DNA from 4 places in the Variovorax sp. J2P1-31 genome. Region 3 is predicted to be linked to each of the others. Evidence: predicted binding sites of a transcription regulator. Region 3 holds the regulator's gene; each other region holds the start of a gene.
The links. The regulator sigma-54, encoded in region 3, starts transcription at its own class of promoters, with help from an activator protein. The targets are predictions, from matches to a motif close to TGGCANGNAANCTGCTTT.
Positions count from the first base shown of each region.

Region 1: glnA (type I glutamate--ammonia ligase) is a predicted target of sigma-54. The motif match lies at 1,968-1,985, and genes of this name have one in related genera.
Region 2: QTI20_RS05240 (circularly permuted type 2 ATP-grasp protein) is a predicted target of sigma-54. The motif match lies at 2,033-2,050, and genes of this name have one in related genera.
Region 4: QTI20_RS28120 (TorF family putative porin) is a predicted target of sigma-54. The motif match lies at 1,858-1,875, and genes of this name have one in related genera.

Region 1 is NZ_JASZYA010000002.1:1,536,840-1,542,620, reverse strand. Features, by position in the region: gene QTI20_RS18340 (sterol desaturase family protein) at 1-144, shown strand, start outside; gene QTI20_RS18335 (EI24 domain-containing protein) at 203-1,087, shown strand; gene QTI20_RS18330 (competence/damage-inducible protein A) at 1,084-1,884, shown strand; gene glnA (type I glutamate--ammonia ligase) at 2,035-3,450, shown strand; gene QTI20_RS18320 (hypothetical protein) at 3,700-4,206, shown strand; gene glnL (nitrogen regulation protein NR(II)) at 4,208-5,284, shown strand; gene ntrC (nitrogen regulation protein NR(I)) at 5,307-5,781, shown strand, end outside.
Region 2 is NZ_JASZYA010000001.1:1,137,840-1,143,620, forward strand. Features, by position in the region: gene QTI20_RS05230 (tripartite tricarboxylate transporter substrate binding protein) at 1-879, opposite strand, end outside; gene QTI20_RS05235 (LysR family transcriptional regulator) at 999-1,910, shown strand; gene QTI20_RS05240 (circularly permuted type 2 ATP-grasp protein) at 2,078-3,604, shown strand; gene QTI20_RS05245 (alpha-E domain-containing protein) at 3,625-4,581, shown strand; gene QTI20_RS05250 (Lcl C-terminal domain-containing protein) at 4,582-5,190, shown strand; gene QTI20_RS05255 (sulfite exporter TauE/SafE family protein) at 5,194-5,781, opposite strand, start outside.
Region 3 is NZ_JASZYA010000005.1:182,352-188,132, forward strand. Features, by position in the region: gene QTI20_RS29400 (thiol:disulfide interchange protein DsbA/DsbL) at 1-57, shown strand, start outside; gene lptA (lipopolysaccharide transport periplasmic protein LptA) at 176-871, shown strand; gene lptB (LPS export ABC transporter ATP-binding protein) at 898-1,686, shown strand; gene QTI20_RS29415 (RNA polymerase factor sigma-54) at 1,840-3,414, shown strand; gene QTI20_RS29420 (THUMP domain-containing class I SAM-dependent RNA methyltransferase) at 3,482-4,714, shown strand; gene QTI20_RS29425 (response regulator transcription factor) at 4,847-5,521, shown strand; gene QTI20_RS29430 (hypothetical protein) at 5,535-5,781, opposite strand, start outside.
Region 4 is NZ_JASZYA010000004.1:560,543-566,323, reverse strand. Features, by position in the region: gene QTI20_RS28130 (ammonium transporter) at 1-643, opposite strand, end outside; gene glnK (P-II family nitrogen regulator) at 678-1,016, opposite strand; gene QTI20_RS28120 (TorF family putative porin) at 1,079-1,810, opposite strand; gene QTI20_RS28115 (YifB family Mg chelatase-like AAA ATPase) at 2,028-3,554, shown strand; gene QTI20_RS28110 (fumarylacetoacetate hydrolase family protein) at 3,568-4,752, opposite strand; gene yihG (1-acylglycerol-3-phosphate O-acyltransferase, YihG family) at 4,967-5,781, shown strand, end outside.

The DNA of each region.
Region 1 (5,781 bases), on a different contig from region 3:
ACGGTGAACTTCGAGCCGCGCTACGACGCCACCGGCATCCGCGACCAGGTCGAGCCCGATGCGCAGGGCCGGGTGCGCGACTACGGCCGCGGCTTCTGGTCGCAGCAGTGGCAGGGCCTGCGCCGGCTGGCGGGCCGAGGCTGAGGCCGCCGCGGCCGCCCTTCGAGACGCTGTCGCGCGGCGGCGTTATCCTCGGCACCCCATGCCACTCCTTCTCGACTCCTTCTGGCGTGCCGTCGCCTACTGCATGCGGCCCCGGGTGATCCTGTTGTCGCTGCTGCCGCTGGCCCTGATGGTGTTGCTGGCGGCGGGCTTCGGCTACTTCTTCTGGAGCGCCAGCGTGGCCTGGACGCGCGAGGCGCTCGACGCCTGGCCGATGCTGTCGAGCTTCTGGGGCTGGATCGGCGGTCTGTTCTCCAGCGATGTGCCGGCCATGCTGGCGCCGCTGGTCGTGATCTTCGCCGCCACGCCGCTGATCGTGCTGGTGTCGCTGCTGATCGTCGCCGGCATGATGGCCGGCCCGCTCACCAGCCTGGTGGCCGAGCGCCGCTTCCCGGCGCTGGAGCGCAAGAAGGGCGCCTCCTTCCTCGGCAGCGTGCTGCGCTCGCTGGCCTTCACCGTGCTGGCGCTGGTCGCGCTGGTGGTCTCGATGCCGCTGTGGCTGATCCCGCCGCTGGTGCTGATCCTGCCGCCGCTGATCTGGGGCTGGCTCACCTACCGCGTGATGAGCTTCGACGCGCTGGCCGAGCATGCCAACCCCGAGGAACGCCAGGCGCTGCTGCGCCAGCACCGGCTGCCGCTGCTGACCATCGGCGTGCTGTGCGGCTACCTGGGTGCCGCGCCGAGCATCGTCTGGGCGTCGGGGCTGCTGTTCGCCGCCGCCTTCTTCGTGCTGGTGCCGCTGGCGATCTGGATCTACACGCTGGTGTTCGCCTTCTCGGCCCTCTGGTTCGCCCACTACTGCCTCGACGCGCTGGCCCAGCTGCGCCTGCAGCGCGCGGCCGCGGTGCCGCCGCCCCTTCTTCCTTCTTCTTCCGAAGAGACCGCGCCGGTGCCCGGTCCTTCCATCCGATCGGACATCCCATGAATCGACATTTCGGCCTGATCGTCGTCGGCGACGAAATCCTGTCCGGCAAGCGCCTGGACAAGCACATGCCCAAGGTCATCGAACTGCTGGCCGCGCGCGGCCTCTCGCTGGCCTGGGCCGAGTACGTGGGCGACGTGCCCGAGCGCATCACGGCCGCGCTGGCGCGCGCCTTCGCCTCGGGCGACATCGTGTTCTCGACTGGCGGCATCGGCGCCACGCCCGACGATCACACCCGCCAGTGCGCGGCCGCCGCGCTGGGCGTGCCGCTGGTGCTGCACCCCGAGGCCGAGCGGCTGATCCGCGAACGCATGCAGGACACGGCGCGCGAGCAGGGCACGGTCTACGAACCCGAGCGCCCGGACAACATCCACCGCCTGAACATGGGCGTGTTCCCGGCCACCGCCGAGATCATCCGCAACCCCTACAACAAGATCCCGGGCTTCAGCGTGGGCGACGTGCACTTCGTGCCCGGCTTCCCGGTCATGGCCTGGCCGATGATCGAGTCGGTGCTCGACGAGCGCTATGCGCCGCTGTTCGCCCAGGGCCAGGCGGCCGAGAAGTCGGTGATCGTCTTCGGTGCCATGGAGGCGACCCTCACGCCGCTGATGCTGGCCATCGAGGCGGCGCACGAGGGCGTCAAGGTGTTCAGCCTGCCCAGCGTCGACCATCCCGAGTACGGCCGCCACATCGAACTGGGCGTCAAGGGTGCCTCGGACCGGCTCGAAGCCGCCTATCGCCAGCTGATCGACGGCCTGCACGCTTTTGACGCGCGCCTCGGCCCCGAGATGGTGCGTTAGGATGGATTGCACCAAATTGGCGCTTTTTTATCGCTTTGACGGGGCGCCAGCCCCAAAAGAGCCGCGTTGGGGATGCCCCGCAATGGCACAGAACCTGCATTCCCCTGCACACGTATTTCCAACCACTACCCTTTCAACCAGGAGAAATTGATGGCAAAGACCGTCGCCGATGTACTGAAGCTCGTCAAGGAAAACGAGGTCAAGTTCGTCGACTTCCGCTTCACCGACACCCGTGGCAAAGAGCAGCACGTGACCGTGCCGGTGTCGCATTTCGATGAAGACAAGTTCACTTCGGGTCATGCGTTCGACGGTTCGTCGATCGCGGGTTGGAAGGGCATCGAAGCCTCGGACATGCAGCTCATGCCCGACCCGAACACCGCCAACATCGATCCCTTCTTCGAAGAGACGACGCTGATCCTGACCTGCGACGTGATCGATCCCGCCGACGGCAAGGCTTACGACCGCGATCCGCGTTCGCTGGCCAAGCGCGCCGAGGCGTACATGAAGGCCTCTGGCCTGGGCGACACCGCCTTCTTCGGACCGGAACCCGAATTCTTCGTGTTCGACAACGTTCGCTGGAAGAACGACATGTCGGGCTGCTTCGTCAAGATCGACTCCGAAGAAGCCTCGTGGAACACCGACAAGGAATACGAGCACGGCAACACGGGCCACCGCCCGGCCGTCAAGGGTGGCTACTTCCCGGTGCCGCCGGTCGACAGCTTCCAGGACATGCGCTCGGAAATGAGCCTGGTGCTCGAAGCCCTGGGCATCCCGGTCGAAGTGCATCACCACGAAGTGGCCAACGCCGGCCAGATGGAACTCGGCACCAAGTTCAGCACGCTGGTCCAGCGCGCCGACTGGGTCCAGCTGCAGAAGTACGTGATCCAGAACGTGGCCCATGCCTACGGCAAGACCGCCACCTTCATGCCCAAGCCCATCGTCGGCGACAACGGCTCGGGCATGCACGTGCACCAGTCGGTCTGGAAGGACGGCAAGAACCTGTTCGCCGGTGACGGCTATGCCGGCCTGTCGGAATTCGCGCTGCACTACATCGGCGGCATCATCAAGCACGCCCGTGCCCTGAACGCCATCACGAACCCCGGCACCAACAGCTACAAGCGCCTGGTGCCCGGCTTCGAAGCCCCGGTGAAGCTGGCCTACTCGGCCAAGAACCGTTCGGCATCGATCCGCATCCCCTTCGTGGCCAACCCCAAGGGCCGCCGCGTCGAGGCACGCTTCCCCGATCCGCTGATGAACCCGTACCTCGGTTTCGCCGCGCTGCTGATGGCTGGCCTCGACGGCGTCGAGAACAAGATCGATCCGGGCGAAGCCGCGACCAAGGATCTCTACCATCTGCCGCCGGAAGAAGACGCGCTGATCCCGACCGTCTGCCACAGCCTCGACCAGGCGCTGGAAGCACTCGACAAGGACCGCGCCTTCCTGACCAAGGGTGGCGTGTTCACCGACTCTTACATCGATGCCTACATCGACCTGAAGATGCAGGAAGTCACGCGCCTGCGCATGGCCACGCACCCGGTCGAATTCGACATGTACTACTCGCTGTAAGAGGCACGCCCCAGGCTTCGCGCACTGCGTGTCGCTTGTCCCACCCCCTGCCGGGGGCGACACCCGAGGACCGGCGAAGCCGGTTCCTCGGTGTCTCGCGAAGGGAGCTTGCGCCAGGTGGGCGCGGCGCTGGCGATTTGAAAGGACGGCTTTGGCCGTCCTTTTTCATTGGAGGGGAACACCGGGGCAGGGCATCACTCGAATTGCATCAGAATGCCCTTTGCTTCGCGCCCAGACTTCCCGAGGACCATGAAGAAACTACTTTTTCCACTGCTGCTGGTGATGCTTCCGCCCGCCCTGCTGCCGGCCCAGGCCCAGGAGCGCGTCTGGCGCTGCGGCAACGAATACACCAACAACGCCGCCGACGCCCAGAGGCGCGGCTGCAAGGTCATGGAAGGCGGCAACGTCACCGTCGTCCAGGGCGCGCGGCCGCCGGGCGCGGCGGCCCCGTCGGGCGGCGGCGCGGCGGCCCGCGCCCCGGCCGGCAGCCCGCGCGTGGAAGGTTCGGACCAGCGCGCGCGCGATGGCGAGGCCCGCGCGGTGCTCCAGTCCGAACTGCGCAAGGCCGAGGCACGCCAGGCCGAGCTGCTCAAGGACTACAACAACGGCGAGCCCGAGAAGCAGGGCGGCGAAGCGCGCAACTACCAGAAGTACCTCGACCGCGTGGCCGACATGAAGGCCGAGATCGCGCGCAACGAGAGCGACATCGCCGGCATCCGGCGCGAGATCGGCCGCCTGCCGCCGGCGGCGCCCTGACATGGCCTTCGGCAAGACCGCCTCTTCGCTCAAACGCTTCCAGCCCTTCGACCTGCTGGCCACGCTCATCGCGGTGGTCAAGGACGACGGCTCGGTGCTGTTCGCCAACGCCGCGCTCGAGGACGCGCTGGGCACTTCGCGCCGCACGCTCGAAGGCTCGCAGTTCGGCGCCTGCTTCCAGGAGCCGCAGGTGCTGCGCACCGCCATCGACGGTGCGCGCAGCAACGATTTCGCCACCTTGCGTTACGAGGCCTTCCTGCGCCGCGTCAACCACGAACTGATGCCGGTGCAGGTCACGCTCGCGCAGGGCGACAAGCCGGGCGAACTGATCATCGAACTCTCGCCGCTCGAGCAGCAGGTGCGGCAGGACCGCGAGGAGCGGCTGATCGACCAGGCGCAGGCCAACAAGGAACTGATCCGCAACCTGGCCCACGAGATCAAGAACCCGCTGGGCGGCATCCGCGGCGCCGCGCAGCTGCTGCAGATGGAGGTCGAGTCGCGTGATCTCATCGAGTACACGCAGGTCATCATCCACGAGGCCGACCGGCTGCAGACGCTGGTCGACCGCCTGCTCGCGCCGCACCGCCGGCCACACGTGGTGGGCGACGTCAACATCCACGAGGTCTGCGAGCGCGTGCGCTCGGTGATCCTCGCGGAGTTTCCGCGCGACCTGCACATCGAGCGCGATTTCGACGTCTCGATCCCCGAGTTCCGCGGCGACCGCGAGCAGCTGATCCAGGCCACGCTCAACATCGTCCACAACGCGGCGCAGGCGCTGGTCGAGCGCCGCGCGGCCGGCGATGCGCGCATCACTTTCAAGACCCGAATCGCGCGCCAGGTCATCTTCAACAAGCAGTGGTATCGACTGGCATTGGAATTGCATGTCATCGACAACGGACCGGGTGTACCCGATGCCATCAAGGACCGCATCTTCTATCCGCTGGTGTCGGGCAGGGACGGCGGAACGGGCCTCGGATTGACGCTGGCGCAGACCTTCGTGCAGCAGCACCATGGGGTGATCGAATGCGACAGCGTGCCCGGCCGGACCGATTTCAAGATATTGATACCGCTGCCCTAGCAGCAAGACGACAAGGAGTTGCATGAAGCCGATCTGGATAGTAGATGACGACCAATCGATCCGCTTCGTGCTGGAAAAGGCATTGCTGCGCGAAGACCTGCCCACGCGCAGCTTCACCAATGCACGCGAGGTGCTGGCCGCGCTCGAGCTCGCGGACGACGACGAACAGCAGGGCCCGCAGGTGCTGGTGAGCGACATCCGCATGCCGGGCGGTTCGGGCCTCGACCTGCTCGACAAGATCAAGGCCAAGCACCCCGGCCTGCCCGTCATCATCATGACGGCCTTCTCCGACCTCGACAGCGCGGTCTCGGCCTTCCAGGGCGGCGCCTTCGAGTACCTGCCCAAGCCCTTCGACCTGCCGCGCGCGGTCGAACTCATCCGCCGCGCCGTCGGCGAGAGCCAGCGCGAGGAGGTGGCCGAGGAACGCATGGCGGCGGCCCCCGAAATGCTGGGCCAGGCGCCCGCGATGCAGGACGTGTTCCGCGCCATCGGCCGGC
Region 2 (5,781 bases), on a different contig from region 3:
CTGGCTGCGCACCGCCGGGTCGGCGAGCACGGTATGCAGCGCCGCGTGCAGGCGCTGCACCACGTCCTCCGGCGTGTCCTTGCGCACGAAGTAGCCGTGCCACAGGTCGAAGCTGAAGTCGTTGAGGCCCTTGCTCTCGTTCACGCTGGGAAAGTTCCTGAGCATCGCCACCTGGGTCTTGCCCGCCGGCGACAGGGTGCCGATGATCTTCAGCCGGCCCGACTCGGTCATGCCGATGAGCTGCTGCTGGATCGGCGCCAGCATGAAGTCGATGGTGCCGGCGCCCAGGTCCTGCATCAGCGGGGCGCCCCCCTTGTACGGCACATGGGTCATCGTGACGCCCAGGCGTTCGGCCAGATGTTCGCCCAGCATGTGATAGAGCGACCCGTAGCCCACGCTGCCGAAGGTCAGGGGCTTGCGCTGGGCCGAGGCGCTTCGCGCCAGCGCGATCAGCTCGTCCATGGTGTTGGCGGGCAGGTCCTTGCGTGCCATCAGCACCATCGGCGCCACGCCGATCATCTGGATCAGCCGGAAGTCGTCGCTCTTGTACCTGATGGCCGCATTCGCCAGCGGCACCAGGATGGTCTCGTTGGAGGAACCCTGGAACAGGTAGTAGCCGTCGGCCGGCGCGTTGAGCACTTTCTGCGCGCCGATCGCGCCCCCGGCACCCCCGAGGTTCTCGACCAGGACCGGCTGCCCCAGGAGCCTGGACAGCGGCGTGTGGATCACCCGCGCGATCACGTCGGAGGACCCGCCCGCGGGGTAGGGGACCATCAGGTTCACGGGCTTGGTGGGGTAGGGGTCGGCGGCGGCAGGCACGGCACCGGCGGCGAGCAGCAGGGCAGCCAGCCAGACCGGGAGCATCTGTGTGAGTTTCACGGGCGTTCTTTCGGGAGTTCAGGGGTGGGGCCGGCCGATGCTATAAAGCTCCGCCGATTCGGAAAAGACAAAATCTTTGCGCCAAAGATCAGCTTTCGTTATCACCCGAATGGACCTCCATGAAGCCCCAACACCTGCGCACTTTCCTGGCCGTGGCGGAACACCGCAGCATCCATGCCGCCGCGCGGGCCCTGTTCGTGTCCCAGCCCGCGGTCACGCGGACCATGCGCGAACTCGAGCGCGATCTGGACGTGCCGCTCCTGCGGCGCAGCATCGCCGGGGTGGAGCTCACCGAGGCGGGCCAGGCCTTCCAGGTGCGGGCCAGCCTGCTGATGGAGGACATGCGCCGCACCCGCGAAGAGCTGATGTTCATGAAGGAAGGCGCGAACGGCCACGTGGCGGTCGCGCTGACCTCCTCCGTGGGGCTGACCGTGCTGCCGGGCGCGCTCGAGAGCTTCCAGCAGCAGATGCCCAGAGCGCGCATCAGCATCAACGAAGACCCGGTGCCGGTGGCGTTGCGCAAGCTCCAGAACGGCACGCTCGATTTCATGGTGGCCAACACGCTGTCGCGCAAGCTGGGCACGGCGTTTCGCCAACAGCCCCTGTTCGAGATGTCGCTCACGGTGGCAGCGCGGAAGCAGCATCCCTGCGCCTCGGCGCGCTCCATCCGCGAACTCAACGAACAGCTCTGGGTGGCGCCCGGCTACGCCCCGGACCAGGATTTCGTGGCCCAGCTGTTCGCCTCGCACGGGCAGCCGGCGCCCGTCCGCATGCTGGAGTGCGAGTCCTTCGCCATCGCCTTGCACCTGCTGACGCGCATGGATGCACTGGCCCTGTTGTCCGGGGCCTTGATCGCGCAGGAGTTCTCGCCGCGCGGCGTCGTGGCGCTCAAGCTGCGCGAGGCCATTCCGTCGGTGCAGATCAGCATCGTGACCCTGCGCGACGCCCGCCTCACGCCCACCGCCCAATGCCTGATCGCCTGCCTGCAGGCCCAGCCGCTGCCGTCGGGCATGCGCCGCGCGCGGGACTGAGGTCGAGCGCCGCGCGCTGGCGCGTCCGGTACGGCGTGCAGGGGGCCGCGACATCGCCACGGCGTGCCGGCAACGGCGTTCAAAGCCCATGAGTCGCACTTGTGCAAAGATCGCCCAAAGCTTGGCCTTGAACTTGCTAAGCTATGTCGAAGGAGATTGGTCGTTCCATGCACAAATTCGATGAGATGTACGAGCAGCTGCCCTATGCGGGCGCTGCGATCCGGGGTCATTACAAGCGCTACGACCAATGGCTGGCCAAACAGCCCGGCGAACTGATGCGATCCCGGCGCGAGGAGGCCGAGATGATCTTCCGCCGAGTCGGCATCACCTTCGCGGTGTATGGCGCCAAGGATGAGGACGGTGCCGGCACCGAGCGCCTGATTCCCTTCGACCTGCTGCCGCGGATCATTCCCGCGCACGAGTGGGAGAGCATGGAGCGCGGCCTGGTCCAGCGCGTGACCGCGCTCAACCGCTTCATCTACGACGTCTACCACGAGCAGGAGATCATCAAGGCCGGCATCGTGCCGATCGAGCAGATCCGCGACAACGCGCAGTTCCGGCCCGAGATGATGGGCGTGACCGTGCCCAACAACGTCTACTCGAACATCTCCGGCATCGACATCGTGCGCGCGCCCGACGCCGACGGCAACGGCGAGTACTACGTGCTCGAGGACAACCTGCGGGTGCCCAGCGGCGTGAGCTACATGCTGGAAAACCGCAAGATGATGATGCGGCTGTTCCCCGACCTGTTCGCGCAGAACCGCATCGCGCCTGTGGCGCACTACCCCGACCTGCTGCTCGAGACGCTGCGCGCCAGTGCGCCGCCGGCCACGGCCGAGCCCACGGTGGTGGTGCTCACGCCCGGCATGTACAACAGCGCCTACTTCGAGCACGCCTTCCTCGCGCAGCAGATGGGCGTCGAGCTGGTCGAAGGGCAGGACCTGTTCGTCAAGGACGACTTCGTCTACATGCGCACCACGCGCGGCCCCAAGCGGGTCGACGTGATCTACCGCCGCGTCGACGACGACTTCCTCGACCCGGAAGTGTTCCGCCCGACCTCGACCCTGGGCTGCGCCGGCCTGATGCGCGCCTACCGCGCGGGCAACGTCGCGATCTCGAACGCGGTGGGCACGGGCGTGGCCGACGACAAGTCGATCTACCCCTACGTGCCCAAGATGATCGAGTTCTACCTGGGCGAGAAGCCGATCCTCAAGAACGTGCCGACCTACATGTGCCGCAACAAGGACGAGCTGCAGTACACGCTCGACAACATGAAGGACCTGGTCGTCAAGGAAGTCCACGGCGCGGGCGGCTACGGCATGCTGATCGGCCCGGCCGCGACGCAGGCCGAGATCGAGGATTTCAAGAAGGCCGTGATCGCCAAGCCCGACGGCTACATCGCGCAGCCCACGCTGAGCCTGTCGACCTCGCCCACCTTCGTCGACGCCGGCATCGCGCCGCGCCACATCGACCTGCGGCCCTTCGTGCTGTCGGCCAAGGAAGTGCAGATGGTGCCGGGCGGCCTGACCCGCGTCGCGCTCAAGGAGGGTTCGCTGGTGGTCAATTCCTCGCAGGGCGGCGGCACCAAGGACACCTGGATCCTCGAAGCCGACCGGCGCCCGCGCGCGCCCGCCGCAGCCCCTGCGCCGACCCAGAGCCAAACGCAAACGCAAACCCAAACCCCGATCGTCTGACGCCAGAGGAAAAGCCGAACATGCTGTCACGCACCGCCGACCACCTCTACTGGATGTCGCGCTACACCGAGCGGGCCGAGAACACGGCCCGCATGCTCGACGTCAACTACCAGACCTCGCTGCTGCCGCAGTCGGCCGAAGTCGCCAAGTTCGGCTGGCAGGGCCTGCTGTCGATCAGCGAACTGCTGCCGGCCTACGACAAGAAGTACGAGCAGATCGTGCCGAACGACGTGATGGAGTTCATGGTCAAGGACGAGGAGAACCCGTCGTCGATCGTCTCCTGCCTCAAGGCGGCGCGCGAGAACGCGCGCGCCGTGCGGGGCGCGCTCACCACCGAGGCCTGGGAAACGCAGAACACCACTTGGCTCGAGGTCAACCGCATGCTGCGCGCCGGCGACTTCGAGCGCGACCCGGGCCAGTTCTTCGAGTGGGTCAAGTTCCGCTCGCACCTCTCGCGCGGCGTCACGCTGGGCACCATGCTGCAGGACGAGGCCTTCTACTTCTCGCGCCTGGGCACCTTCCTCGAACGCGCCGACAACACGGCGCGGCTGGTCGACGTCAAGTTCCACGCGCTCAACAGCGAGTTCTTCGGCACCGCCACCGAGGAAGACCAGGAATACGACTTCTATCACTGGAGCGCGATCCTGCGCAGCGTTTCGGCCTTCGAGGTCTACCGCAAGGTCTACCGCGACGTGATCAAGCCCGAGCGCGTGGCCGAGCTGCTGATCCTGCGCGCCGACATGCCGCGCTCGCTGCATGCGAGCCTGGCCGAGGTGGTGGCCAACCTGGCCAAGGTGCAGAACGATCAGAGCGCCGAGACCCAGCGCCGCGCCGGCAAGCTGCTGGCCGACCTGCAGTACGCGCGCGTCGACGAGATCCTGGCCACCGGGCTGCATGCCTACCTCACGCAGTTCCTCGACCGCGTGAACGAGCTCGGGTGGCGCATCAGCCAGGACTTCCTGGTGCCGGCGCACTGAGTGCGGCGCGCATGCAGGCCTGAGGGCCACCCTGGCCGGTGGCTGGCCGTCGCCTTGGCGGCCCTGTCGCTTCTCGCTGCCTGTGACCGGGCCGCTTCACCGGCGCCAGAGAAGACAGCGGCGTCCGCTGTCGTTACCGACCCCGCGACCGGCCTGCGCTGGCTGCGCTGTGCCCTGGGCCAGACCTGGCAAGACGGGCGTTGCGCCGGCGAGGCCGAGGCCCTGGGCCTGATGGACGCCCAGGCGCGCGTCGAGGCACTCAACGCCAAGAGCCACGAAGGCATCGCGCAGTGGCGGCTGCCGAGCATCGTGGAACTGGCAGCCCTGCGGCGCTGCGACCATGGCCTGGTCGACGAGCAGTTCACGCTCGAACTGAGCCCCGAACAGGCGCCCGTCACCGTGCCGCGCTGGTGTGCGGGCGAGACCACCACGCCCACCATCGACACCGCGCGCTTCCCCGGCACGCCGCCGCGCAAGTTCTGGTCGGGCTCGGGCAGCGAGGCCGCGCAGCACTTCTATGCCGTGGACTTCGGCAATGCCTGGATCGGCCTCAACGAGGCGGCCGAAGCCACCCATGCGGTGCGGCCGGTGGCCGACGGCGCGCGCTGACGGCTAGAGCAGGATGCGAACGCCCGCGATCGCCAGGAACAGCGAGAAGGCGCGCTTGAGCGTGTCCACGGGCAGCCGGTGCGAGACCATGGCGCCGATCGGCGTCGCCAGCAGGCTGCAGGCCGAGATCGCCAGCCAGGCCGGCCCGTAGACATAGCCGAGGCTGTAGGCGGGCAGGTCCGCGCGGCCCCAGCCGGCGACCAGGAAGCCGACCGTGCCGGCCAGCGCCAGTGGCACGCCGCAGGCCGAGGCCGTGCCCACGGCCGTCTTGACGTTGACGTTGCACCAGACCAGGAAGGGCACGACCATGCTGCCGCCGCCCACCCCCACGATGGCCGAGGTCCAGCCGATGGCGCCGGCCGTGGCGTCGAGGCCGGGCGCGCCCGGCAGGCTGCGCTGCGGGGCGGGCCTGAGCGACAGCGCCATCTGCAGCGCCAGCAGCAGCAGGAACATGCCGAAGGCGATGCGCAGCACCTGCGCGGAGAACAGGCCGGACATCAGGCCACCGACGACGGCGCCGACCACGATGCCCGGCAGCAGCCGGCGGACGATGCGCAGGTCCAGCGAACCCCGCCGGTGGTGGGCGCGGGC
Region 3 (5,781 bases):
CTGGACCGTGCGCTGGAAGTCACCAACGCGCTGATCGCCGAAGCGCGCAAGTCCTGAAGCGCCGCGCTTTGTGCGGCTCCGCCCGGAACCAGCCCGCTTCGGCGGGCTTTTTCGTCTGCGCAACCGATGCGGCGCCCCGTGCCGCATACAATGATCGAGCAAGTTTCGTGCCTCTATGACCTCGCGCCCCACCTCCCCACTCCTCTCCCTCCTGCGCGCCGGCGCTGCCGTGCTGATGCTGGCCTGCGCCGCGTTTCCGGCCCTGGCCGAGAAGGCCGACCGGACCAAGCCGATGAACATCGAGGCCGATGCCATGCGCTATGACGACCTCCAGCAGACCAGCGTGTTCACCGGCAACGTGGTGGTGACCAAGGGCACCATCCTGATCCGCGGCGCGCGCATCGACGTGCGCCAGGACCCCGAGGGCTACCAGTACGGCGTGGTCACGGCGGCGCCGGGCAAGCTGGCCTACTACAAGCAGAAGCGCGACACCCCCGGTGACGAGTGGACCGAAGGCGAGGGCGAGGTCATCGAATACGACAGCCGGGCCGACAACGTGAAGTTCATCCGCCGCGCGGTGATGCGCCGGCTGATCGGCGCCACGCCCAACGACGAGAGCAGCGGCGAGTTGATCGTCTACGACCAGGGCAAGGACACCTTCACCGTCAACGGCGCGAGCGCGGCACCGGGCGCCAGCGTGACCGCCGGTGCCCCGGGCAGCCGGGTCCGGACCATCCTCACGCCCCGCGCCGCGGCATCCGGGGCCGCCAAATCGTCGGCCGCGCCGGCTCCCGCACCCGCCACCCCGACGCCCGCGCCGGGCCGCGGCCTGCGCCCGAGCACCACGCTCGATGCGGAACCCCGCCCGTGACGGACGGCAGCGTCAACACCGGGCGGATGTCGGTCGACGGGACCGGCGTGGCGGATCCGTCGGTCAGCCGGCTGCAGGTGCGCGGCCTGCAGAAACGCTACGGCAGCCGCCAGGTCGTCAAGGACGTGTCGCTCGACGTGCAGAAGGGCGAAGTGGTGGGCCTGCTGGGCCCCAACGGCGCCGGCAAGACCACCTCCTTCTACATGATCGTGGGCCTGGTGCGCGCCGATGCGGGCGAGATCAGCATCGACGGCGAGCCGATCGCCCACATGCCGATCCACCGCCGCGCGCGCATGGGCCTGTCCTACCTGCCGCAGGAAGCCTCGATCTTCCGCAAGCTCACGGTGCAGGAGAACGTGCGGGCCGTGCTCGAACTGCAGCGCGAACCCGACGCCAACGGCAAGCAGGCGCCGCTGTCGAGCGCGCGTGTCGAGCAGCGGCTCAACGAACTGCTGGCGGAACTGCGGGTCGACCACCTGCGCGACTCGCCCGCGCTGGCGCTGTCGGGCGGTGAACGCCGCCGCGTCGAGATCGCCCGCGCACTGGCCACGCAGCCGCGCTTCATCCTGCTCGACGAGCCCTTCGCCGGCATCGACCCGATCGCGGTGATCGAGATCCAGCGCATCGTCAGCTTCCTCAAGGGCCGCGGCATCGGCGTGCTCATCACCGATCACAACGTGCGCGAGACCCTGGGCATCTGCGATCACGCGTTCATCATCAGCGACGGGCATGTGCTGGCACAAGGCACGCCTTCGGAGATCGTCGACAACGCCGAGGTACGCCGCGTGTACCTGGGCGAGCACTTCCGGATGTGACCATGCGGCGAGGTCCAGGATGAACGTGGCCGTCATCCACGCGGAACTTCTTCGCGGGGGCCGCCGCGCACGGCCGCCCGAAGCGGCCGGCCCGCCCCCGGTAGGGGGTTGGCGTAGCGCGAAGCGCGCAGCCTGGGGGGGAGCCATTTTTCCATGAAGCAGGGCCTTTCGCTGCGCGTCTCGCAGCATCTCGCGCTCACGCCCCAACTCCAGCAGTCGATCCGGCTGCTGCAGTTGTCCACGCTCGAGCTGAGCCAGGAAGTCGAGCAGATGCTCGACGAGAACCCCTTCTTGGAACGCACGGCCGAAGAGGCGCCGCGCGAGGAATTCGGCGTCGATGCCGCCGACGCGCCGCCGCCGCGCGACGACGACTTCACGCCCGGCCCGTCGGCCACGTCCAGCACCGACAGCAGCAGCGCCGCCGCCGAGGCCGACGCGCCGGCGGTCGACGCGACCGAGGCCGCGCCCGACTGGGAGGGCGACGGCACCGTCGAGATGGCGCCCGACGACAGCGAGTGGGGCGGCGACGCGCCGGCCAGCAGCAACAACCTCGGCCCCAACGACGGCAGCGAGCGCGCCGATGCGACCGAGCTGGCGCGCAGCCAGGAATCGCTGCAGTCCTTCCTGCACCGGCAGGCGCTGAGCCTGCGCCTCAACGAGAGCGACCGCGCCGCCCTGCGTTTCCTGATCGAGTCGCTCAACGACGACGGCTACCTCGAGGATTCGCTGCCCGCGCTGGCCTCGGGCCTGGCGGGCGACGACAACGACGAATTCGACGGCCTGGTGCACCACTTCCAGGTCGCGCTGGGCCTGCTGCAGAGCCTGGAGCCGGTCGGCGTGGGCGCGCGCGACCTGGGCGAGTGCCTGGCGATCCAGCTGCGCGCGCTGGCCGAGCCCGGCGAGTCCGAAGAGATCGCGCAGGTGCGCAAGACCGCCATCGCGATCTGCAAGCAGCCGATGGAGCTGCTGGCGCGGCGCGACTTCAAGCGCCTGGCCACGCTCACGCGCAGCAACGAGGAAGAGGTGCGCAGCGCGCTGCAGCTGATCGCCACGCTGGAGCCCAAGCCGGGCCGTCGATTTGTCGACGTCGAGCGCAACATCGTGGTGCCCGACGTGATCGTGACGCGCACCGGGCAGGGCACGAACGTCAAGTTCCGCGTGATGCTCAACCCCGAGGTGATGCCGCGCCTGCGGGTGCACGACATCTATGCCGGCGCGCTCAAGTCGCACAAGGGCGAGGGCAGCCAGGCCCTGTCGCAGCGGCTGCAGGAGGCGCGCTGGTTCATCAAGAACATCCAGCAGCGCTTCGACACCATCCTGCGCGTGAGCAGCGCCATCGTCGAGCGGCAGAAGAGCTACTTCGTGCACGGCGAGCTGGCCATGCGCCCGCTGGTGCTGCGCGAGATCGCCGACGAACTGGGCCTGCACGAATCGACCATCAGCCGCGTGACCACCGCCAAGTACATGGCCACGCCCTACGGCACGGTCGAGCTCAAGTATTTCTTCGGCTCGGCGCTGGGCACCGAGGCCGGCGGCAACGCCTCGAGCACCGCGGTGCGGGCGCTGATCAAGCAGTTCGTGGGTTCCGAGAACATCAAGAAGCCGCTGTCCGACAGCCAGATCTCCGAGATGCTCAAGGAGCAGGGCATCGAGTGCGCGCGCCGCACCGTGGCCAAGTACCGCGAGGCGCTGCGCATCGCGCCGGCCAGCCTGCGCAAGGCGCTCTGAGCCCGAAGCGGCACGCGCCGCGCCAGCGGCGACAATCGGCGGGCTTCCTTCCGTCTGCCCGAACCCCATGAACCAGCTCCATCTCTTCCTGCCCTGCGCCGCCGGCGTCGAGGACTTTCTTGCCCAGGAGGTGCACGGCCTGACCGGTCTCGCGGGCGACGACCTGATGGCCTCGCGCGGCGGCGTGTTCGTGCGCGGCTCCTGGCGCGACGCGATGAAGCTCAACCTCTACAGCCGGCTCGCGCAGCGCGTGCTGATCGAGCTCGCGCATGCGCCCTACCGCAGCGAGAACGACCTCTACGCCATCGCCAGCGGCGTGGCCTGGGAGATCTGGTTCACGCCCCAGCAGACCTTCAAGATCGAGACCACGGCCCAGCACAGCCCGCTGACCAGCCTGAACTTCGCCACGCTGCGCATCAAGGACGCGATCGCCGACCGCTTCCGCGCCAAGGCCCACGGCGTGCGCCCCAGCATCGAGACCCAGCGGCCCGACGTGCGCGTGTTCGCGCACCTCACCACCGACAGCTGCACGCTCTACATCGACACCTCGGGCGAGCCGCTGTTCAAGCGCGGCTGGCGCCAGGACACGGGCGACGCGCCGCTCAAGGAGACGCTGGCCGCGGCCATGCTGGCCGCCAGCGGCTGGTGGAACCCCGAGACCGGCGCGGTGTCGGCCGCGCCGCTGTACGACCCCTGCTGCGGCAGCGGCACCATCGCCATCGAGGCCGCGCAGATCGGCCTGGGCATCCCGGCCGGCGCGCTGCGGCGCTTCGGCTTCGAGAAGCTGCTGCCCTTCCAGCCGCACGTCTGGGAGTCGATCCAGAACGAGGCCGCCGACCAGCCCGCGACCGTCTCGCCGCCGATCTTCGGCAGCGACGTGTCGCACCGCATGGTCGACTTCGCCGAGCGCAACGCCGAGCGCGCGGGCGTGGCCGAGGCGATCCAGTTCCGCGGCGGCGACGCCCTGCAGCGCATGCCGCCCGAAGGCGCCCCGCAGGGCGGCGTGATCGTGCTCAACCCGCCCTACGGCGAGCGCATCGAGGTCGGCGGCGTGGCCCGCATCGGGGCGCGCGAGCAGGCCGCGACCGAAGACGGCGGCGAGTTCTTCAGCCAGCTCGCGAGCCACTGGAAGAAGAACTACGCGGGCTGGACCGCCTGGATGCTCACGCCCGACCTGCAGCTGCCCAAGCGCATGCGGCTCAAGGAGTCGCGCCGGGTGCCGATGTGGAACGGGCCGATCGAATGCCGGCTGTTCCGCTTCGACATGGTGGCCGGTTCGGCCCGCGCGCCACGCAGCTGAGGCCCCCGGCGGGCCCGGGCCCGCGCCTTAGCGCTTGGGGACTATGCCGTTCGGTATAGATCCCGCTTGTCGCGCGTGGCAATCGACGTTATCTTTGGTTTTCAAGAGTTCGCCCGAGCCAGAGGTTGCGCCATGAAAATGCTGATCGCCGACGATCACTGGCTCGTCATCGAGGCGGTCAAGGCCAAGCTGTCCGAAATCGAACCCGGCATCGTCTTCGTCCAGGCGCTGAGCGTCGACGAGCTGCTGGCCGGGGTCTCGGACGACATCGACCTCGCGGTGATCGACCTCCACATGCCCGGCGCCCAGGGCCAGTCGCACATCGACGAACTGCGCCGCCGCCATCCCGCCATCCCGGTGATCGTGCTGTCGGGCACCGAAGACCCGAACGTGATGCGCTGCGCGCTCGAGTGCGGCGTACGGGGCTTCATTCCCAAGGCCTATCCGCCGCAGGTGATGATCTCGGCGGTGCGGCTGGTGCTGGCCGGCGGGGTGTACGTGCCGCCGATGATGCTGTCGGCGGTGCCGGCCGGCCTGGTGGCCGGCATGCCCGGCGCGGCCGCCGCGGCCGCGGTGCGCGGCCCGAACGCCGTGCAGACGCTCGACCTGCTGCGCAACGTGCTGACCGACCGCCAGGTCGAGGTGCTGCAGCTGCTGTCGCAGGGCAAGCCCAACAAGCTGATCGGCCGCAGCCTGGGCATCAGCGAGGGCACGGTGAAGATCCACCTCGCGGCGATCTTCCGCGCACTCAACGTGCGCAACCGCACCGAGGCGGTGTTGGCCGCGCAGACGCTGACCGAGGCCTGAGCGCGTCGCGCGCTCAGGAGGCGTCGGGCTCGGCGTCGATCACCAGCGCCGGCGTCACGCGGCGGATGCGCTCTTCCTCGTAGTAGCCGCCATGCTCGGCGTAGCGCAGGAAGACCGAGCGGCACCGCCGGCAGCACCACACGGTGCAGCGGTTGTACGGGAAGAACTTCGGCGCGATGGGCGCGTCGGCCGACCAGTAGCGCGTCGGGCCCGGGTGGTACTCGTCCAGCGTGGCTTCCATCGGATCGCTGGTGTAGAGC
Region 4 (5,781 bases), on a different contig from region 3:
GGCCGCCGCCCCAGACGATGTGCGCCATCGGCAGGTAGCTGAAGGTGAACCAGATCACGGCGAACAGCAGCACGGCCGAGAACTTGGCGCGTTCGGCGAAGGCGCCCACGATCAGCGCCACGGTGATGGCGGCGAAGGTGCCCTGGAAGGCGATGAACACGTGTTCGGGAATGGTCGTCAGCGCGCCGAAGGTCTCGGTGGTGACGCCCTTCAGGAAGATCTTGTCCAGACCGCCGATGAAGTTGCCGTCGCCCGAGAACGCCAGGCTGTAGCCGTAGATGGCCCACAGGATGCTGATCAGCGAGAAGATGACGAAGACCTGCATCAGCACCGACAGCATGTTCTTCGAGCGGCCCAGGCCGCCGTAGAACAGCGCGAGGCCAGGGATGGTCATCAGGATGACCAGCAGCGTCGAGGTCAGCATCCAGGCGGTGTCGCCGGAGTCGACCTTGGGAACCGGGGCCGCGGCGGGTGCAGCGGCAGCGGGGGCCGCGGCGGCGACCGGGGCGGGCGCGGCGGCCGGTGCGGCGGCTGCGGGCGCCGACGCGGCGGGTTCAGCCGTGGCCGGTGTCTGGGCGAAGCCGGAGACACCGGCGGTGAGCACGCTCAAGCCGAGCGCCAACGAGACAAGCAGTTTTTTCATGTCGATTGTTCTTTCGTGCCGTGATGCGCTGGAATCAGAGGGCCTCGCGGCCGGTTTCGCCGGTGCGGATGCGCACGACCTGCTCCAGGTTGTAGACAAAGATCTTTCCGTCGCCGATCTTGCCGGTGCGCGCCGCGCCCTCCACGGCCTCGATCACGCGATCGACCAGTTCGTCGGCCACGGCCGCTTCGATCTTGACCTTGGGCAGGAAGTCGACGACGTACTCGGCGCCGCGGTAGAGCTCGGTGTGACCCTTCTGGCGGCCGAAGCCCTTGACTTCCGTCACGGTGATGCCCTGCACACCGATCGTCGAGAGGGCTTCGCGCACCTCGTCGAGCTTGAATGGTTTGATGATGGCTGTGACCAACTTCATGGAATTTCTCCTGGAGATGAAAGGGGGCGGCGCGGCAGCATGGGCCGCGCCTTGTTCTTTGTTCAGAGCGTCTTGCTGAGCGTGACGATGGCGCGTGCCTTGTTCACGTCGCCGAAGAAGGCCTTCTTGTTGGCGCCCTGCACGCCGCCGTAGAGCGCCACGCCGCTGCCGAAGTCGTACGACACGCCCACGGCGTAGTCGACGTAGTTGGGCACGCCCAGGTCCTTGATGTCGCTGGCGAAGCGGGTGTAGCCGACGTTGGCCTTGAGCGTCAGCGAGGGCGCCACTTCCTGGGCGAAGCCGAGGTTCAGGTAGCCGGTGTTCTGGCCCTTGAGGCCCGAACCCGAGTTCTCGCCGGCCCAGCCGAAGTAGTCCTTGGAGATGGTGTGCGAGTACTTGAGCGTCAGCGGGCCGTAGCTTCCGGCGACATAGAGCTCGGTGGTGTTGCCGTTCTTGTTGCCCGGGTAGATGTAGGTCAGCGCGCCCAGGTCCCAGCCGATGCCGCCGGCCGAGAACTTGTAGCCGCCGTAGAGGTCGCTCTCGATGCTGTTGCCCGGCAGCCAGTCGACGCTGGAGTTCCAGTTGCCCACGTACCAGCCGGTCTCGCCGAAGGCGTAGTCGAAGCCGCCCTGGATCGCCGGCTTGACGGCCTTGCTCTTGCTCGAATCCTGGTCCTGGCCGCGGAACTTGTAGTTGCTGGTCAGGGCGACGTTGGCCGAGAGCTGGGCGCTCGCGAACATCGGCAGGGCGGCAAGGGCAGCCACGGCCAGGGCCTGGGCGGTTTTACGGTGCATCATCGAACGGCTCCTCGGGGAATTGGAAGGTAGGGGGGAACCTTCTCAAAGCAGGGAGCGTGCCAAATGCGCCAGACCGCCTGTCACCGGGCTGGCCATCGGGGGAGAAGACGGTTGCGCCGCGTTACCGGCGTGTTTCAAATCCAGGCTGCGCACCAATGTGAGCTGTGCCCCCACGAGGCCGCCACTGCGCACCATGTTGGGGAAAGGGAGCGGAATGAGTCTGTCTTTGGTGCAAAGCCGTGCCTTGCTGGGGCTCGAAGCGGCCAGCGTCACCGTCGAGGTGCATCTGGCCAACGGCCTGCCCAGCTTCACGCTGGTGGGGCTGGCCGAGGTCGAGGTCAAGGAGGCGCGCGAACGCGTGCGCTCGGCGATCCAGAACGCGGGCCTGGAATTCCCGCACAACAAGCGCATCACCGTCAACCTGGCGCCGGCCGACCTGCCCAAGGATTCGGGCCGCTTCGACCTGCCGATCGCGCTCGGCATCCTGGCGGCCAGCGGCCAGATCGATGCCACCCGGCTGGCCGGCCACGAGTTCGCGGGTGAGCTCTCACTCTCGGGCCACCTGCGGCCGGTGCGGGGCGCGCTGGCCATGGCGCTGGCGCTGCACACGCGCGGTGTGGCGACCCGGCTGGTGCTGCCCGCCGACAGTGCGCAGGAGGCCGCGCTGGTGCCCGGCGCCGAGATCTATGGCGCGCAGCACCTGCTCGACGTGGTCGGCCAGTTCCTGGCGCAGGCCGAGGGCACGGCCGCGCCCGCCGCCGAGGGCTGGGCGCGCGTCCATGCGCAGCCCGGCGCGCCCACCGCGCCCGGGCCCGACCTGGCCGACGTCAAGGGCCATGCGGGCATCAAGCGCGCGCTCGAAATCGCGGCGGCCGGCCAGCACGGCCTGCTGATGGTGGGCCCGCCGGGCTCGGGCAAGTCGATGCTGGCCCAGCGCTTCGCCGGCCTGCTGCCGCCGATGACGGTCGAGGAGGCGCTGGAGAGCGCGGCCATCGCCAGCCTCGGCGGCCGCTTCGCCATCGAACGCTGGATGTGCCGTCCGACCGCGAGCCCGCACCACACGGCCAGCGCGGTGGCGCTGGTGGGCGGCGGTTCGCCGCCGCGACCGGGCGAGATCTCGATGGCGCACCAGGGCGTGCTCTTCCTCGACGAGTTCCCCGAATTCGCGCGCGCGGCGCTCGAGGCGCTGCGCGAGCCGCTCGAGACCGGCACCATCACCATCGCGCGGGCCGCGCGGCGCGCCGAATTCCCGGCCCGCTTCCAGCTGATCGCCGCGATGAACCCCTGCCCCTGCGGCTTCCTGGGCTCGGCCCTCAAGGCCTGCCGCTGCACGCCCGAGCAGGTGGCGCGCTACCAGGGCAAGCTCAGCGGGCCCCTGCTCGACCGCATCGACCTGCACGTCGAAGTGCCGGCGATCCCGCCGCAGCAGTTGCTCGATGCGGCCCCGGGCGAGTCGAGCGCCGCCATCCGCGCACGCGTCGCGGTGGCGCGCGAGCGTGCGATGGCGCGCCAGGGCACGCCCAACCAGGCGCTGCAGGGCACGGCGATCGACCGCCACGCCTCGCTGGCGGCCGAGGGGCTGCAGCTGCTGCACGCGGCCGCGAGCCGGCTGGGCTGGTCGGCGCGCAGCACGCACCGCGCGCTCAAGGTGGCGCGCACCATCGCCGACCTGGCGGGCGCCGAGGCGGTGCAGCCGGCGCACGTGGCCGAGGCCGTGCAGTACCGGCGCGCGCTGCGCTGAACAGCGCGCGCTCCTAGAGCAGCCCGCGCTTGGCCAAGTTGCGCATCAACGCCGTGATGCCGAAGGTCCAGCGCGGCGCCTGGTCGGCGTGCACCACGCGGTTGACCAGCGCGCCGAGCTCGGGCGCCGAGATCGTGACCTGGTCGCCCACCACGTGGGTGAAGCCCTGGCCCGGGCCGTGGCGGTCCTGCGTGGGCGCGAACATGGTGCCCAGGAACAGCATCAGGCCGTCGGGGTAGTCGTGGTGCTCGCCGATGGCCTGGCCGACCAGGTCGAGCGGGTCGCGGCTGATCTTCGACAACGAGCTCGAACCTTCGAGCGTGAAGCCCTCCGGGCCCCTGACCTGCAGCGCCACCGTGATGCGGCGCACGTCCTCGATGCCGAAGCCGGCATCGAACAAGCGGATGAAGGGGCCGATCGCACAGGAAGCGTTGTTGTCCTTGGCCTTGCCCAGCAGCAGCGCGCTGCGGCCTTCGAAGTCGCGCAGGTTGACGTCGTTGCCCAGCGCCGCGCCCAGGGTCTGGCCGCGGCTGTTGACGGCCAGCACCACCTCGGGCTCGGGGTTGTTCCAGACCGAGCCCGCATGGATGCCCACGTCGGCGCCGGTGCCCACGGCCGCCAGCACCGGGGCCTTGGTGAAGATCTCGGCGTCGGGGCCGATGCCCACTTCGAGGTACTGCGACCACGCGCCTTGCGCGATCAGCACCTCCTTCACCCGCGCGGCCTCGGGCGAGCCCGGCACGATGCCCGCGAGGTTGTCGCCGAGCACGCTGCCCAGCGCCTGGCGCGTGGCCTCGGCGCGCGAGGCGTCGCCGCGGGCCTGCTCCTCGATCACGCGTTCGAGCAGGCTCTCGACGAAGGTCACGCCGCTGGCCTTGACCGCCTGCAGGTCGCAGGGCGCGAGCAGCCAGGGCTGCGTGGCATCGCGGGCGCTCTCTTCGCTGTTGGCGATCACCGCGTCGAGCGCGGCGATGCGCGGCGCGATGCCGTCTTCCAGCGCCGCGCGCACCGCGACCGCCGGGGCATCGCCTTCGAGCAGCTGGCTCAGGGTGGGCGCCACGCGCGAGAGGTCGTGCAGATGGTCGCCATGCACCGCGACCAGCACCGGCCCGACTTCGGGCAGCCAGATCCGGCCGACCAGCGTGGCGGTCGCGGCGTCGCGCGGAAGGGCGGAGGAAATGTCGAGGGCGAGGGGCATGGTGTGTCTCTGGAATCTTGGAATGGAAGAACGCGACGCGCGCGGACGAAGGCCCGGGCGACGCAGCCCGCAACGATAACGCCTGCTGTTGGACCTGCGAAGCGAGGGGCTTTGGCGAGCCGGTTTGCGCTGCATCATCTCCCGGCTTCGCGCCATGCGCACAATCAACCCTTCTGCGCGCGCCGCACCTCTCCTCTCTTCCGCACCGACACCCATGCTTGGATTCCTCCCCCCGTTCGTCCGCGGCGTCATCGCCGGCCTGCTGCTGGTGATCAACACGCTGTTCTGGTGTGCGTTGCTGCTGCTGCTCTCGCTGGTCAAGCTGCTGCTGCCCTTCGCGGCCATACGCCGCGGCATTGACCCGGTGCTCAACGCCATCGCCACCGCCTGGATCGCCTGCAACAGCGGCTGGATGCGGCTCACGCAGCGCACCACCTGGGACGTGCAGGGCGTCGAGGGCCTGGCCTACCGCGGCTGGTACCTGGTGAATGCCAACCACCAGTCCTGGGTCGACATCTTCGTGCTGCAGCACACGATGAACCGGCGCATCCCGCTGCTCAAGTTCTTCCTCAAGCAGCAGCTGATCTACGTGCCGGTGATCGGCCTGGCCTGGTGGGCGCTGGACTTCCCCTTCATGAAGCGCCATTCGAAGGCCGACCTGCGCAAGAACCCCGCGCTGCGCGGCCAGGACCGCGAGACCACGCGCCGCGCCTGCGAGAAGTTCGCGCTGGTGCCCACCAGCGTGATGAACTTCGCCGAGGGCACGCGCTTCACCGCCGCCAAGCACCAGGGCCAGTCCTCGCCCTACCGCCACCTGCTCAAGCCCAAGGCCGGCGCGCTGGCGCTGGCGCTGGACGCGATGGGCGAGAAGTTCCAGTCGCTGATCGACGTGACCATCGTCTATCCCGAGGGCGTGCCCAGCTTCTGGGACTTCCTGTGCGGCCGCACCACCCGCGTGGTGCTGCGCGCGCGCGAGGTGCCGATCCCGGCCGAACTGGGCCGGGGCGACTACGAGGCCGACTCGGCCTT